2 regions of the Phormidesmis priestleyi ULC007 genome follow, and region 1 is predicted to be linked to the other one. Evidence: riboswitches for the same ligand, from Rfam matches in the RefSeq annotation. Region 1 holds a riboswitch; the other holds the start of a gene.

Evidence for each region. A riboswitch is a leader RNA that binds a small molecule or an ion and turns the genes downstream of it on or off. The one in region 1 is predicted to bind cyclic di-AMP.
Region 2: it holds a riboswitch for cyclic di-AMP, as region 1 does, so the genes downstream of both, C7B65_RS13380 (universal stress protein) here and ntrB (nitrate ABC transporter permease) in region 1, are expected to answer to the same signal.

Annotation. Positions count from the first base shown of each region.
Region 1 covers NZ_PVWG01000007.1:104,518-112,295, forward strand. Annotated here, with positions in the region: gene C7B65_RS08815 (outer membrane beta-barrel protein) at 1-108, opposite strand, end outside; gene C7B65_RS27365 (FecR family protein) at 154-1,230, opposite strand; gene C7B65_RS08825 (cation transporter) at 1,435-1,635, shown strand; gene C7B65_RS08830 (pyridoxamine 5'-phosphate oxidase family protein) at 1,720-2,283, shown strand; cyclic di-AMP (ydaO/yuaA leader) riboswitch at 2,372-2,547, shown strand; gene ntrB (nitrate ABC transporter permease) at 2,621-3,469, shown strand; gene C7B65_RS08840 (ABC transporter substrate-binding protein) at 3,490-4,890, shown strand; gene C7B65_RS08845 (ABC transporter ATP-binding protein) at 4,912-5,745, shown strand; gene C7B65_RS08850 (exopolysaccharide biosynthesis protein) at 5,832-6,467, shown strand; gene C7B65_RS08855 (hypothetical protein) at 6,645-6,944, opposite strand; gene C7B65_RS08860 (ChaN family lipoprotein) at 7,028-7,778, shown strand, end outside.
Region 2 covers NZ_PVWG01000013.1:76,538-84,315, forward strand. Annotated here, with positions in the region: gene C7B65_RS13360 (glycosyltransferase family 2 protein) at 1-1,413, opposite strand, end outside; partial or broken gene C7B65_RS13365 (FKBP-type peptidyl-prolyl cis-trans isomerase) at 1,747-2,154, opposite strand; gene C7B65_RS13370 (DMT family transporter) at 2,387-3,304, shown strand; gene C7B65_RS13375 (hypothetical protein) at 3,743-4,015, shown strand; cyclic di-AMP (ydaO/yuaA leader) riboswitch at 4,441-4,572, shown strand; gene C7B65_RS13380 (universal stress protein) at 4,709-5,404, shown strand; gene C7B65_RS13385 (shikimate kinase) at 5,567-6,160, opposite strand; gene C7B65_RS13390 (hypothetical protein) at 6,379-6,702, shown strand; gene C7B65_RS13395 (hypothetical protein) at 6,783-7,295, opposite strand; gene C7B65_RS13400 (flavin prenyltransferase UbiX) at 7,411-7,778, opposite strand, start outside.

The DNA.
Region 1 (7,778 bases):
AAGTGGACGGGTTGGCACCATTAAATCTGGGGCAGCCTGAGCGATCGAGGAAAACTCACAACTGCCAAACATCGCGAACACACAAAGAGCGATCGAGGAAACACGCATAATCAATCATCCGGGTAGATAAATAAAGTTGAATGGTTATCCCAATTAGCGAACTACGGGCGGCTGATTTGTGACTGGTGGCGGTTGATTATTATTGGCAGGTGGCGTGTTAGGATTTGTCGGCACTGTCACAATCGGTGGTGTTTGCGGAACAGGTGGCGGTGTCACAATCGGCGGTGTTGGCGGCACGATCGGCGGCGTTGGCGGGGGAGGTGTGGGAATGGGACGATCGGGCACCGGAGTCACCACATCACGACGATCGAGATATCCTCGAAGCGGATCGTCTGAATCGGTGGTAATGCAATTGGTTGCTAGAGTGCTATCCCCTCCTCTGGCATTGAGGGTGCAGAGTCCTTCGATCGCTTTGGTTTGCAAATCTAGAGTTGCCAGGGTTGCTGTTCTGACGGCTTTTAAGGTCTGCTGAACAGGGGGTGCTTCTTGGAGCACGATCGGTTCTTGTCCTGGCCCTAAGCCCAAGGCTAACCCACTCGTTTTATAAAACGTCCGTAAGTCAAAGGTTTTGACCTCTCCTAATGTGCCTTTGAGAACGGATACGGTTTGTCCGCCGTTGATAAACAGAAAATTGCCTTTAGAGTCCAAGATTTTGATCGGCGTGCTGGTGAGGTTATAGAAGTCCGTTTTTTGCGTCACGCCATCGACTTGAATGACCATCGCCAGACTTAACACATTTGTGGCGGCCGAGCCTGGCGGTGAGCTAGCCGGAATCTCAGCCACTGCCTGACCTTCTAGCGTTTCGATGCGGGTCGATGCCGTCGTCGGCGGACTCATGATCAGCGCCGTCCCATTTCTAAGCTGAAAGCCCCGCAGCCCTGGAATAAAGCGAAAAACTGCGTTTGAGCCGATTCGAGCCAGAGAGCCTTCGTTAAACAGCAATTCGGCTTTCGATCGACTCGCCGTGCGAAGCGCATCTTGCGGCACCATCACATCTGAAACTCTCGCAGCACGGGGCGATCGATTGTTGAGCAGCAGTTGCACATTGTTGATCAGCTTGTAGACTTCGCCACGGGTCAGCATGGCTTGTTGGGCTGAGGCGGGCATCATCCACACAACCCCTAACAGGCTACCCATGATTACGCTACGACTGAGCGACCTCATATTCATGATTAATCTCTCCTGACTGCACTGTCTTTAAAGTAGGTTTCAGTGTGGTTGTTTATGCGGTTTCTCATCAAATATTGATGATTTGCTTACTACAACCCTATGAATTCCCCATCCGGAAAAGTTTACGATCGGAAATCTATCTCAAGACGGGGCATCAAATTTAGCAAGAGGACTCACAATAGAAGATTATTTACGGTAAGTCTAATGGCGTTAAAACTACATATTCCAACCCTTGATAATCCTGCTATTGCAAAAGAAATTAAAGAAACTATTTTGACGACTGAACCGGATGCCAAAGTCGATATTGATGTTGCTAACAAAACGGTGACGATCGAAGCAAAGGCCTCTGAAGAAACCTTTAAGCAATTGATCACGGCAACAGGACATCAAGTAACGGAGAGTTGAAGGTAGATTGGGTAAGTGAGCGAAATTAAATGTTTTAACTTCACTCACTTGTCTGATCGATCTACCCTCTCATTTTCCATAGCTGTGGCAAAGTTTTATACCGAACTCACCGAACCGCTTCAAAAATTTATCGCTGAACAGCAGATGTTTTTTACAGCATCTGCTCCAATTCATGGGCGTGTAAACCTTTCACCTAAAGGCATCGATACCTTTCGCTGTCTCGACTCTCACACCGTCGCCTATCTCGACCTAACTGGAAGCGGCAACGAAACCAGCGCCCATCTGATCGAAAATGGCCGGATGACGATCATGTTTTGCAGTTTCACGCAACAGCCTTTGATTTTGCGTCTCTATGGGCAGGGCACTGTGATTCGTCCGAGAGATGCTGAATGGGGAAGGCTCGATCGCTGGTTTCTCCCGACTCCAGGCGCACGGCAAATCATCAAGTTAAGGATTGAGTCGGCACAGACTTCTTGCGGTCATGGCGTGCCACTTTATGAGTATCAAGGAGAACGAGAAACGATGATTCGTTGGGCTGAAAAGAAAGGTGAAGACGGACTCAAGCAATATTGGCAAGAAAAAAATCAAGTCAGCATTGATGGATTGCCGACTTATCTATTGAGTGAAACTGAGGTTAACCATCCATAAAATTGCGTGAGTGCGATCGGAAATCGGCTCGATCGGAAGAAAGATTGTCGATCGCTTTATTCAGTGCTACATTTTGTAAAAAGTCAGATCAGTAAGTCAGCTTAATTCAGCAATTTGGGTGGTTAACTCCACTCAGACTCCTGAAGCGGAGGAACCAAATTATTGGGGCTTATCTTCGTGAATTCAACGATTTGAACAACCCGAAGAGGGGCATCTCTCAGCCCTCGCCCGTCAGCTAACTCCGTCAGCATTGAGAGAGGGCTGAAGAGTCAGCATTTTAGTGCTTTAGACTCATCAGTGCCTCTTCCCGTTTCACTCAGTTGTTTGGGGCATTGATATGATTCTTCAGCTAAACTTGGCTGCGATTTTGGCGATCGCAGGTCAGACGACTTGGCAAAAGATGCGTCCTGTGATCTCACGGGATGCTGTTGTCCTGCCGATTTTGGGCTTTTTAGGGGTGATTGCAGTCTGGTGGGTGGTGGCAAGCTTTAACCATGACGTGATGCCCACCCCACCCGAAGCGTTGATCGCAAATTTAGACTTCATTCTGCATCCGTTTTATCGTCGAGGCCCCGGTGATTTAGGCATTGGTTGGCTACTGCTGGCAAGTTTACGTCGCGTATTAATTGGGTTTTCACTCGGCGCACTGGTTGCTATTCCGATCGGGTTCTTAATTGGGATGTCTAAAAAAGCGATGATGGCGTTAAATCCAGTGATTCAGATTTTTAAGCCCGTATCACCGTTAGCGTGGCTGCCAATTTCGCTGGCCATCTTTAATCTGGCTGATCCCTCTGCTATTTTTGTGATCTTCATTACGTCACTTTGGGCAACCATTATTAATACTGCGTTAGGCGTTTCCAGTGTTCCCAAAGATTATCTTGAAGTGTCGCAAATGTTAGGAATGCCTCGTTGGAGGCAGATGATCAAAATAATTCTCCCAGCGAGTCTGCCCTATATTTTTACCGGATTGCGAATTAGTTTAGGCGTTGCATGGCTTGTGATCGTTGCCGTAGAAATGCTGACCGGAGGCGTGGGTATCGGCTTTTTTGTTTGGGATGAGTGGAGCCGCTTAAATCTGAGTTCTGTCTTTTTAGCCGTGTTTGTGATCGGGTTAACCGGACTGTTTTTAGACTTTGCGATCGGGCAATTAGAAACGATCGTAACTCGCAGACGGCGATCAATCTAGCAATCATTCTCCCAACCACTATGACAAATATCTGGACGCGCCGAAAATTTCTCCAGCAAATGGGAGGAAGTGCCGGAGGGTTTGCGCTTTCCTCTTGTGCAATTAATGCCAATCGAGCACCTCAATACCTCTCGGAATCAGCGATGGCGATCGCGCAGGTTGTCAAGCCAGAGAGTTTAGAAAAGCCAAATCTGACGATCGGTTATGTGCCCGTCAACGACTGTGCCCCGTTTGCCGTTGCTTGGGAAAAAGGCTTCTTTCGTAAATATGGGCTAACCGTGAGCCTCAGCCGCGAGGCAAGCTGGGCAACTTCTCGCGACGGCATCATCTTTGGGCGATTAGATGCCTCCCCGGTCGTCTCAGGAGCCGTTACCAACGCCCGTATGGGGGCAGAAGGCGCACGTCACGCGCCTCTTTGTGCAGCGATGACCATCCACCGCCACGGCAACGCGATGACCATGAACAAAGCCATGTGGGATGCTGGACTGCGCCCCTGGTTTGAATATAACGGTGACTTAGCGGCGTTTGGGCAAGACTTTCGCCGCTATTTTGACAATCTGCCGCCTGAAAAACGAGTCTGGGCAGTGGTGCTGAGTTCTGCTATTTACGAATATTTTGTTCGCTATCTGGTTGCGGCAACGGGGGTCGATCCGCTCAAAGAATTTCGGGTGATTATCGTTCCGCCGCCTCAGATGCTGGTCAACGTGCGAATCGGGGCGATGCAGGCATACATGGTCGCTGAACCCTGGAACACACGAGCCATCACAGGCAATGAAGGAGTCGGGTTCACCTTTGCTCAGGGCAAAGAGATCTGGGCAGGGCACCCCGATCGACTCCTCGGCGTGATGCAGTCATTTATTGATCAGAATCCTAAAACGTATCGATCGCTGCTCAAAGCCATGATCGAAGCCTGTCGCTATTGCAGTGATCCGCAAAACCGTGAGGAAGTCACCCGGATTATTTCTACCCGATCGTTTACCGGAGCCAAACCCAAACTGACACGACCCGCGATCGTCGGTGACTACAATTACGGCGGGTTCGACGGCAAAGATCGCACAGTACAAGCGGCTGACACGACGATATTTTTTGACATTCCGCCCAATATTCCCGAAGTGGCAAATGCTCATTCGACCTTTATGTGGCGATCTCACAGCGTTTGGTTGATGACGCAAGCGGCTCGTTGGGGACAGATTAAAGAGATTCCTAAAAACGCCGAAGAGATTGCCCAAAAAGCCTGGAAAACTGACCTCTACCGAGACGTTGCCGCAGATCTGGGCATCGCTTGTCCTGCCGACGATTTTAAAGTCGAACCTGCTGACGTGTTTATCGACAAAAAGGCATTTGATCCCAGCGATCCAGTGGGCTATCTCAACAGCTTTGAAATTCGTGCCGATCGACCCACTCAATTCTATTTGTCTTAACCTTAGTTTGGGAGTTTTGTCATGATTGAATCAACCGCTATGAACGTGTCACATTCTCACTTTAATCAGTCTGAATTTCTGAAGGTTGAGAACCTGCACAAATCGTTTAAAGCTGAAAATGGTCGAGAGTCGCTGGTGCTGAAAGGCATTGATTTAACGATCGCCGAAACTGAATATATCTCAGTCATCGGTCACTCTGGTTGCGGAAAGTCTACCTTGCTGAGAATTGTGGCAGGGTTAGAAAAAGCCACCTCTGGTTCTGTCCGACTACAAGGCCAAGAAATTCGCAAACCTGGCTGCGATCGGATGATGGTGTTTCAACAATATTCGCTGCTGCCCTGGCTAACGGTGCGGCAAAACATTCGACTCGCCGTAGACGAAGTGCTGACCCATCTCTCGCCCGTCGAGAAAAAAGAACTCGTCAACGAACACATTGCAATGGTGAATTTAACCGCCGCCGCAGACAAATATCCCGATGAAATTTCGGGCGGGATGAAACAGCGCGTCGGCATCGCTCGTGCGTTATCAATCCGCCCCAAAATGCTGCTGATGGACGAACCTTTTGGAGCCTTAGATGCTCTGACTCGCGGCAAGCTTCAGCGTCAAGTTTTAGAGATTTGGGAGAGCCATCGTCAAGCTGTGATGATGATTACTCACGATGTAGACGAAGCAATCTATATGTCCGATCGCATCGTTTTAATGACCAACGGGCCCGCCGCCACGATCGGTGAAATCTTAGACGTGCCGTTTCCACACCCGCGCGATCGGGCCCAACTCCGTCAGTCTCCTGACTATTATGAGTTGCGAAATCACGCGCTCAATTTTCTCGATGCTCACTTTGGTGGAGAAGACTAAGCAGCGATCGAAGATTCGGGGAAGCCGGAAAAATGACTCTGAAAGGTGAAGAATTTCTAGGGTCTCAAACGTAAAAGCTACGATAGTTGCTAACTCCTCCTGATCCCGGTTTCCCCATCATGCACCTGCGCTTCTCCCAAGATATCGAATCTTTGCTAAAACGCATCTCTGAGCAACCGTTGACCCTGGGTGCGATTTTGTCAGAGACTTCAGAACGGGGCTTTAGTTTGGTGATTGGGTTGCTGGTGCTGCCTTTTTTGTTTCCCGTGCCACCTGGACTGACGGGCATTCCTGGCGCAGGCTGCGTTTTATTGGGAATGCAAATGGCATTAGGGCGGCGATCGCCGTGGCTCCCTAAAAAAGTGGCTCGATTTCAGTTTCCTCAAGCGTTTGCCAAACAACTGTTGCAAAATGTCAAACGGGTGACTAAAATTCTTGAAAAAATCACTCGTCCGCGTCTGACTCGCGTTGCTTCAAACCCTTATATCTGGCAATTTAATGGGTTGTGTATTACGTGGTTAGCGATTTTGCTAATTGCGCCGATTCCGTTTACCAATCCATTCCCCACCATCGGGATTTTGTTATTAGTCGTTGCGATGTTAGAGTCAGACGGCTTATTGATGTGCATCGCGTATGGGGTGACGTTGCTGATTACGATCGTCTGTGCCATGATCGCTTATCTTCTCTGGCACGCTCCTGGTCTTTTTGAAACCTTGTTTTAGCTGTCTGCCACCCTCACGAAGTGGGGCAAAGCCCTCGCCTAGCCCGTCTTCTCAAGGAGAGCAGGAGCCTCTAGACTCTTGCTCCCTATCCTTGGGGAGAGGGTTGGGGTGAGGGTAAATCCAGTCCTTACTCAATCCGCATTCCTTAGAAATTTTCTCTTCTGGAGATCTCCTAGATTATTCTTTGATCTCGACCCGCTGTCCATCCTTCTCGTAATACATTGGGGGTTCCACTGCAAAGTTATCGATCTGACCCGACTCAGTGATCACATATCCATCTGTCGTCTTTAAGTCAGTGTCTTCTTCTTGTTGAGCCGCCGCTTCCAATTGGTGCTTGTTTTGTTCAACATCTACCCCAGATGGGATACGCTCATCAGCAGGATTTACATTAGTCGGCTGTGCGGTCTGAACTGCCCACTGATCTCCGGCAGCACCTTTGCCAGGTTGCGCGGCGGTAGGATTTGATTCTTGGCTCATGGTGATTACCTTAATGCTCTATTGATGACCTTCAAGATAGGTCGATCGAGCCGTGCTCTGATTCCTTCAATAGTGATAAGTTGATGAGCCAGAAGGAGGAGTCCATCACCATCCATAATTTATACAGGCATCCCGATCGCAAAATGTCAAAGCTTTATTTCGTCAGAGTGTGGGTGTGGTCTCTAAGTGCTATCTTGGTCTGCGCCTTTCCTGTGTTTGCTCAAACTCCTGAGTCAGCTTTGGGCACACCGCCTAAAATTTCGGTGTCTAGTCCTCAAAAACAGAGCTACGACCCGCAAAATGTGCTTCAGCAACTAGCAATGGCAGACGTGGTTTATTTGGGCGAAACCCACGATCGCGCTGACGACCATCGCGCTCAATTTGCAATTATTCAATCACTTCATCGGTTAAATCCCAATTTGGCGATCGCGATGGAGATGTTTCAGCGCCCTTATCAGTCGGTGCTCGATCGCTATCTAGCTGGAACGATCACCGAAGCTCAACTCAAAGAACTGACTGAATATGAAACCCGCTGGGGCTTCCCGTGGGAGTATTACGCTCCGATTTTGCGGTTTGCTAAAAAGAATCGGCTCCCTGTGATTGCCCTCAATACACCGACCGAAATCACCCGCAAAGTTTCGCGGAGTGGCTTAGAAAGCCTGACTCTGGCAGATCGCAGATTTATTCCACCATTGTCTGAGATCCTGGCAGAGCCAGACGCTTATCGAGAGAGAATGCGGCTGATTTATCAAGAAATTCATCAAGGCAAAGGCAACAGCAGCCAGTTCGATCGCTTCTTTTTAGCCCAGATTCTTTGGGACGAAACAATGGCAG
Region 2 (7,778 bases), on a different contig from region 1:
CCATTCAGTGTTTCCTAACAAGTGATCATAAATGGCGATGATAGCGATCACGTTCTTAAACACACAATAAAACGGGATAAACAAGCAGTAGAGAATAAAATCTCGAAACGGATTCTTCACGACTTTATTTCTGATTTGCCATGCCACCAGCGTTTGACAGGGGCCACTCAGCAGCGTCAACACTGTCGTTGCCCAAACATATTCTTGCGAAATCGCGGGCGGCTCTGTGTGAGTCAGCGCCAAGCTAAACAGCATTGGAAAGATTTGCAGCGCCACAAAATGAAACACCGCACTGTACATCAGCAGCATTGACCAATAGGTTTTTTGCCAGCCATCCAGCTTGTGAGACCGCAGCAGAGGAAGCTGATGTTTGAGCGTGACTTCTAGCCAACCCTGTGCCCAACGCTTGCGCTGAAACCAGAACGATCGCAGGTCGATCGGAGCCAGCTCTGTCGTGATAATTTCTGGATCGTGGACGATATTGTGCCCTCTGAGCAAAGTCCGCAGCGTCGCATCGATATCCTCAGTCATCATCGTGGGCGAGAAGCGAATCCGTCTCAGCACCGCCGTTCGCCAATAGCCATTTGAGCCACAAAACATCCCCGTGTCGGCTAACAGCGACTTGGCCGGGTGACTGACCCCATACATACACTCAAATTCCACCGCGATCATCCGCGTCAGAAAATTATTGCGGCTATTGCGAATCACATTTCGACCCTGCACCACCGCATAGCGATTGCTAGCAAGCCAACCCCAAGCCCGATGAAAACAGTCAGCGTTAGGGCGATGGTCAGCATCTAAAATGCCCGTCACTTCACCCGTCACGATTTTTAGCGCGGCATTCAGGTTTTCTGCTTTAGAGCGGCTTTCTTCAACCGGAAGCAGCCGTAGCTCTGGATGCCGCTCTGCCAACCGTTCTAGCTCATCTTCAACGGGTAGCCGCATGGGGCTGTTGTAAGCCAAAATCACTTCTAGCCCCGCATCAGGGCGATCGACGTGATTGAGAATATATTTGAGAGTGCTGAGAATGATGTGCTGCTCGTTAGGCAAATAAGCCACCACAATCAGCGAGCATTTCGGTAGCGGACGATTTGGCTCAGATAGGTCATTCCTTTGCATTGCGTAAGTGCGCGGCATCCGCAAAAAACGTTGCAGTACCCCTAGTTTGGGCTTTTGTTTGCGCGGAGACGAGTAGGCGATCGCCGTTGACATTGCCTCACCAATCACCACCACCGAAGTCACAAAATAGAGAATCGGGATGAGGAGGTGTAGGGGGAGCAAGTTCCATCCACCCTTCAAGATGCAGTAGTAGACGATAGTCGGCAACCCGATCACTACCACATGGGTGAAGATAACCTTGTCAACAATAGAACCAAAAACAACGATGGGCTTGTGCAGCAGTCCCTTCCTCATAATTTTTTAACGATTAACGAATCCATATAGATAGAAACCATGCACAAGCAGCCTTGTCAAACGTCGAGAGGCTATCGGGCAGCTAAGATCTGGGGTCTGAGCCTGTCAAATCCTTGTGTAGCATACCCCATAGCAGATGAGTAAGATCACCCAAGAATACAACAATCTTTGCTGATCCTTATCTGTTACAGAAAGCAATATAAACGAGTTTCTGTCTAGCGATCGTCTTCAGTTTGATATAAATCAATTACGGAAATTTGTTAAAAAAATTGGCTTTGCGGTTTCGTAGATCACGACCTGCAAAGCCTCGTTAAAGTTGCATAAGCCTGGATGTCAAGCAATCTCAACCAGTTGAATTTCAAAGACTAAATCTTCTCCAGCCAGAGGGTGATTGGCATCGAGTGTAACTTCTGAGTCAGAAATGTCTGTAATCACAACTGGAATTGCTTCCCCTGAAGGCTGCTGAATTTGGAGTTGTTGCCCCACTTCTGGGGCTAACTCGGCTGGCATTTGGGCACGATCGACCACCAGCACCATTTCTTCTCGATGTGGGCCGTAAGCCTGCTCGATCGGAATCGTCTCTGTTTTAGAATCACCCGGACTCATTCCCACCACGGCTATCTCAAAACCGGGAATAATATTTCCTTCTCCGATCGTAAACTCTAAGGGTTCGCCCTCAGTAGACGAATCAAACACGGTGCCATCATCTAACTTGCCTGTATAGTGAACTCGAACTTTGTCACCTTGCTGTGCGTGTGCCATGCATTCGCTCCTGGAATGTTATTGCGGTTTGAATCACTTTTTACTCTAGCGGTCGGGATGCAAAACAGCCATGATCTAAACATTTCTGTAATCTCACCGCTAAAACTTTTTACGCTAACTCGATCGTAGTCCTCCAACCAACTACCCAACTGCTTTAGCGACTGAGATAAAAGGCGTTAGGGTTGACTTTTGTGAATCGCGATCGTCGCTCATGCCTCTCGATTTTTTTTCGTTCATCTTCCTATTCAAAGGAGAGTTTGCGGCTCTTAGTGCTGCCCTGATCTGGGCAAGTGCTTCTGTGATTTACAGCAAAGTCGGACGGCAACTTTCTCCCCTAATTCTTAACTTGACAAAGGGATGGATTGCGATCGTCCTCATTGTCTTGACGCTGCTTTTGCGTGGGCAACTCATACCCTCGATTAGCGCGTCCCATTGGGGTCTGTTGCTCCTAAGCGGAATCTTAGGAATTGGCTTCGGAGACACGGCTTACTTTAATGCGCTTAACTGCATCGGGGCGAGACGAACGCTGTTACTCGAAACGCTAGCGCCTTCGCTGTCTGCCTTGCTCGCAATGCTATTTTTGCAAGAACATCTCTCCTCAGTTGCCTGGTGGGGAATCGGACTTACCCTAACTGGCGTGTTTTGGGTAGTGGCTGAACGGGTTCCTGAATCTGCTCAAACTCATTTCCGTCCCCTGCGAGGTCTTGGGTTTGGTTTTCTGGCCGCACTGGGGCAATCGATCGGGGCAGTGCTTTCAAGAGCCGCTTTAAGTGGAACTGACATCGATCCACTTTTGAGTACGCTAATTCGGCTGATAGGAGGCACGATCGTGCTACTGATGTGGGTCTTCATTCGGCCGCCCAGAGAGAAACTATTTAAACCTCTGTCATCTCAGCGCTTGTTCGTCACTGTTGCCGGAACTGCCTTCATCAGCACTTACTTAGGAATTTGGTTACAGCAGATCTCTCTCAAATATGCAGCCACCGGAGTGGCACAAGCACTCACTAATACCAGCCCGCTTTTTATTCTGCCGATCGCGCTATGGATGGGTGAAAAAGTCAGTCTCAGAGCCGTTTTGGGCGTTGCCGTTGCCTTAGCTGGAGTGTGGTTATTGTTTAACAAGGCATAGGTCATCTGTCACACTTCACTCTTCCAATGGCTAGACGACTGACGGCTGATCCCAGGATTAGATAGTAAAGTTAAGCACTCTTGCAGCATTATTTTCTCTAATTAGGAGATTTTAGAGCAAGTTAAAATGCAGATGTACTGTAAATAATGAGGAGCTAAAGCTTTGTCTTTGTAAGTCTCCGAACAGACCGAGCAGAGCTTGTTTTTGGGTGCAGCCCACAGCTACAGATCCCCTTGATCGGTACGTAGAACTACTTGTTCCTGAAACATCGTCCCTGCTGCTTCGGTATTCACGCTCATGGAATCCTACCTAATGACTGGTTTGATAGAGAGAGCGTTTCGGCTCAGGTTCGGGCTGGATTTATGAGCTAGAAGACCACCAGCTAGAAAAACGTGCACCCTCAGTGAGTCAAAAAGTTTATCAAGGAGCGTTGTTGCAATGCAGCCACTCTTACTATTATTCGTCGCCTTTTACAGTCTCTTAATGCCGATTTTGTTCATAAATTGGCTCGGTTTCTTTCGGGAAGATTTAAGTCTAACCAAAAGTGAAAAGCGCCTTTCGATCGTGGTGATTGCGATCGCAACACTCTTTTGGCCGATCGTGATTCCCTTTGCCTATCTAGAACTTCTAGGTAAGTTTCAAAGATCCGCAAGAACGACCCGTCTGTATAAGAAAATGTTAGAAACCACTGCCGATTCTCAACTCTGTTAATCTACAAAAATTTATGTAGAGTCTCTTAAACTCACTAAAGGTGCGAGACTCTGCACAGCTTTATTAAAACTATAAGAAATTGAAGTTACAAATTCTATCTTTAGAGAGATATCAAACTTGAGTGCTTCGTCAACCCTCTGCTAGAAGTGCTAGTTAGAAACTATTTTTGTGATTTCATATACATTTCTAAGGGAACGTCCAGAGAGCTAATCGATACTGTTATAATTCTGGAGTTTGTTAGATTGGTCAAAGATCGATGACAAACCAAATTCACCTGTGATTTTGTCTTCAAAGTATCAGAGATTTACGAATCAGCTATCGTAGATTAGTCACTGAAGAGTTTTGTGCCAGTCTATACTAGCTGGTAATTTCACAGTTGTGTACGTCATTCGAGTGGGTAGCCTAATCTGAATGCAAGGTTGACCTGTTTAATCGGGTCGATTATTCCATTCAAAGCGGAGGAACCAACCTTATTTTGGGGCGAATCTCAGAGAGCTTGAGAGAGACACCTTCCAGTCTTAGCCCGTCAGCTAACTCCGTCGGCAATGGGAGGAGTGCCCAAGGCTCGCGCTTTTATGAGCAGCAGTCATTGGGGTCTCCTGGTTGATTTCCTAGCGTCGCTTACTCAAGAACCGCTAGGGGCAAAAACCCTGACCCACCTCTCGCAAACCCTGATCCTGAGAGGTTTTTACCGTGAATATCCTATCCATGCTGGTGCGTCTTCAAAGCACGCTAGGTCGCAGTGACTTAGTGAATAAAATGGTGCTTTTACCACAGGCACACTTGCTCCAGACCAGTTCTGATCAAGAAATTAATTTGGTTGTGGGTTATTCGAGTTCTCCCCGCAGTCAAACCGCGCTCGACCTGACATTATGGATTGCTCACCAAACCCGGTTAGCAACCGGAAAACAGGTCACTGTTCAAGTGGTCTATGTTGTCGATAACCGATCGAGTCAGAAGCGATCTGCTTTTGCTGGCACGATCGATTCAATGCAGCGATGGGCACGAGACCCGCAAGACTCGCTTGACCGCCTTTGTCTGGCTTCTAACGATCTCGTTCGTCCCGGAACAGCACTGGCAGAGTTGCCCGACTTTAATGAGCAAGGCAGTTCTAATCTTGAGATGGGCATGGCAGATGTGTTTGAACGCGCCGATCGGATTCTCTGGCAAGCTCGCTGTTTAGCCGATGAGTGGCGCGGTTCTCTTAAAACTCATCTTCGCTTTGGCTCGGTTGACGAAGAGTTAAGGAGCGTCGTTCAAGCTGAATCAGCATCTTTGCTAATTTTGGGCTGTGAATCTGCCCAGCATCCTTTAGTGCAGCAATTAGGAAAAGCGTTTCCCTGCACTGTGTTGGGCATTCCTTCCGCGTTAGATGATGATGTGATTTAGCGTCAGTTCGACAAGTTTTTTCGCTTCGTCACGTCGCGGCTTCTACCCCCTAAATCCCCCATTCTGAGGGACTTTGAACCGAAAACTTTGGCTTGAGGTTCCCCAATTTGGTGGATTTAGGTAGCTCTCCCGAATTCACACTGCCTTCGGTTCGCTGATTTTCTAAGGTTCGATCTGATAAGGAGTCTCTTGATTCATCAGTCTGAGGCGCTCGTTGATCTGTGATTTTTCCTGACATTTTTGAGCGATCGCGTCCATAACTCTTGCAGCAACCTGGGTAGCTGACTCGTCAGGCATCACGGTAATCCGCAAATCTGCTTGAGCATAGAGTGACTGGCGTTGGTCTGAGAGTGCTTGCAGTTTTTCCTTGAGATTGGCCTTTTGATCTTGAAGAATTGGACGGCTTGTATCCTGCTGAAGACGTTGATGCAGTTGCTCGATCGGAACGTCAAGCCACACTACAACCCCGTGTCTTAAATAGCTCCAGTTTTCGCGCTTGAGAACAATTCCGCCACCCGTAGCGATCACGAGTTGAGTGTAGGGCGATAACTGAGCTAAAACCTGAGTCTCTAGCTGCCGAAAAGCGGCTTCTCCAGATTCAGCAAAAATTTGTGTAATGGTTTGTGTAGCTGCTTGCTCAATCACGGCATCGGTGTCAAAAAATCGGTAGCTAAGGTGCTGTGCTAGCAAGCGCCCGATCGTGGTCTTCCCGGCTCCCATCATGCCGATGAGGTAAAGATTAACGCCTTTTAACAAGAAATGCTCCTAATTAACCTGACTAGACTTCCATCTCCACACTAGCGTTAAGCGGTTTCGCTGGGATGAAGTTTGGCAAAATCTGTATTCACGAAAATTAAGAAACTTTAATCAAAAATTAAGCTCATAAAGTAGCAATAAATACTGAATTCCAGTGATGATTTCTTAACTTATCCAGGCTAGTTTGTGGAAAACCAAAGATCAGTCGGAGAGCGATCATGATTTCGCGTTTACTTGTTATCTCTTTTCTCAGCCTCGGACTTTCCATGACTACGACAAGAGCGATCGCAACTATTCCTGCCCAAGAAGCTATAGCCTCAGTTGGACAACCCAATTTAAATCAAGATAGCCAGCCGCAGACGGATAATAGCGATGCTGCAAGCCAGCAAGTTTTTTTAGGAGTGCTAGCAATTTTCCTACTCGGAACGCCTGTATTAGGATGCGCGGTCTATAAACAGCATCGTAGTTACCGCAAAGTTCTCCAGCGCAATAAAGTTGAAAGCCTGGAAAGAATTTGGAGACTACCCTCGAAAACTAGATAGTCGATCGTGGATTAATAATGTCGGTTGCTTGCAATAATAATGGGCACGGCAGTGCCATGCCCGTACACAAATGGAATCGGCTACTTGTCGAAATCGTCTTCAGTTGGGTTTCGGTCAAGATTGCGATAAGGTGGCACGATTACCCGAAAGTCAGCGTCTACAACTGATTCAGGTTTTTCGGTACTAGAATCCGATCGAGCCTCTGCCTGATAATCTGTTCGTCGTCGAGTGTCTGGCTCCCAATTTTTGGGGCGATCGTCTGCCTCGTCATCAAACCAATCTGAAGCGTCGTCTTCCCAATCAGAGCCGTCTTCGTCTTGTTTAACTGATGCAGATGGCGGCTTTGCTTGCCAAGCGGTACGAGTTTGGGCGGGTTCGGTTTCTTTAGGAGCCTGGTAAGCATAGCGATTAGCAGGATTTTGAGCAAACGATGCGGGTTTGCGTCCTCGAACCTGTCGCTGTGCTGTGAACCCCGTCAAGCGGAAAAGCCCCGCAATCACCAAGGCGGTGAGAATGCCTGCCGCGATCGCGCCCAAAACCCACAAGGCTAATGGAAAAGCGGGCGATCGTATTCCCAAAAATACTAACTGCATGGAGGGAGTCCAGTTTTGCAACGCAAAGAGGAGCAGAGTTGCTGCAATTCCGAGCAGTAGTATCAGACGAATGATCGGCATCTTTGACAAAGAGGAAGTTTATTCAAATCTGATCCTATCCTTCTTTCCAGCGATCGAGCGGCACACAATCAATGTCTAGCTGATCTAAGGCGCGGGCGACCACAAAATCAACTAAGTCCTCAATGGTTTTGGGGTTGTGATACCAGGCAGGAATGGCAGGAACAATGCGAGTTCCGGCTTCTGCAAGCGCCGTTAGATTGCGGAGGTGAATCAAACTTAAGGGCGTTTCGCGAGGGACGATCACCAGTTTGCGACCTTCTTTTAGCTGCACGTCAGCCGCTCGTTCTAATAAATCAGAACTGAGTCCCGCCGCTAGCTTGCCCACGGTGCTCATGCTGCACGGCATAATCAGCATCCCGATCGTCCGAAATGAGCCACTGGCAATGTTGGCACCTACATCTC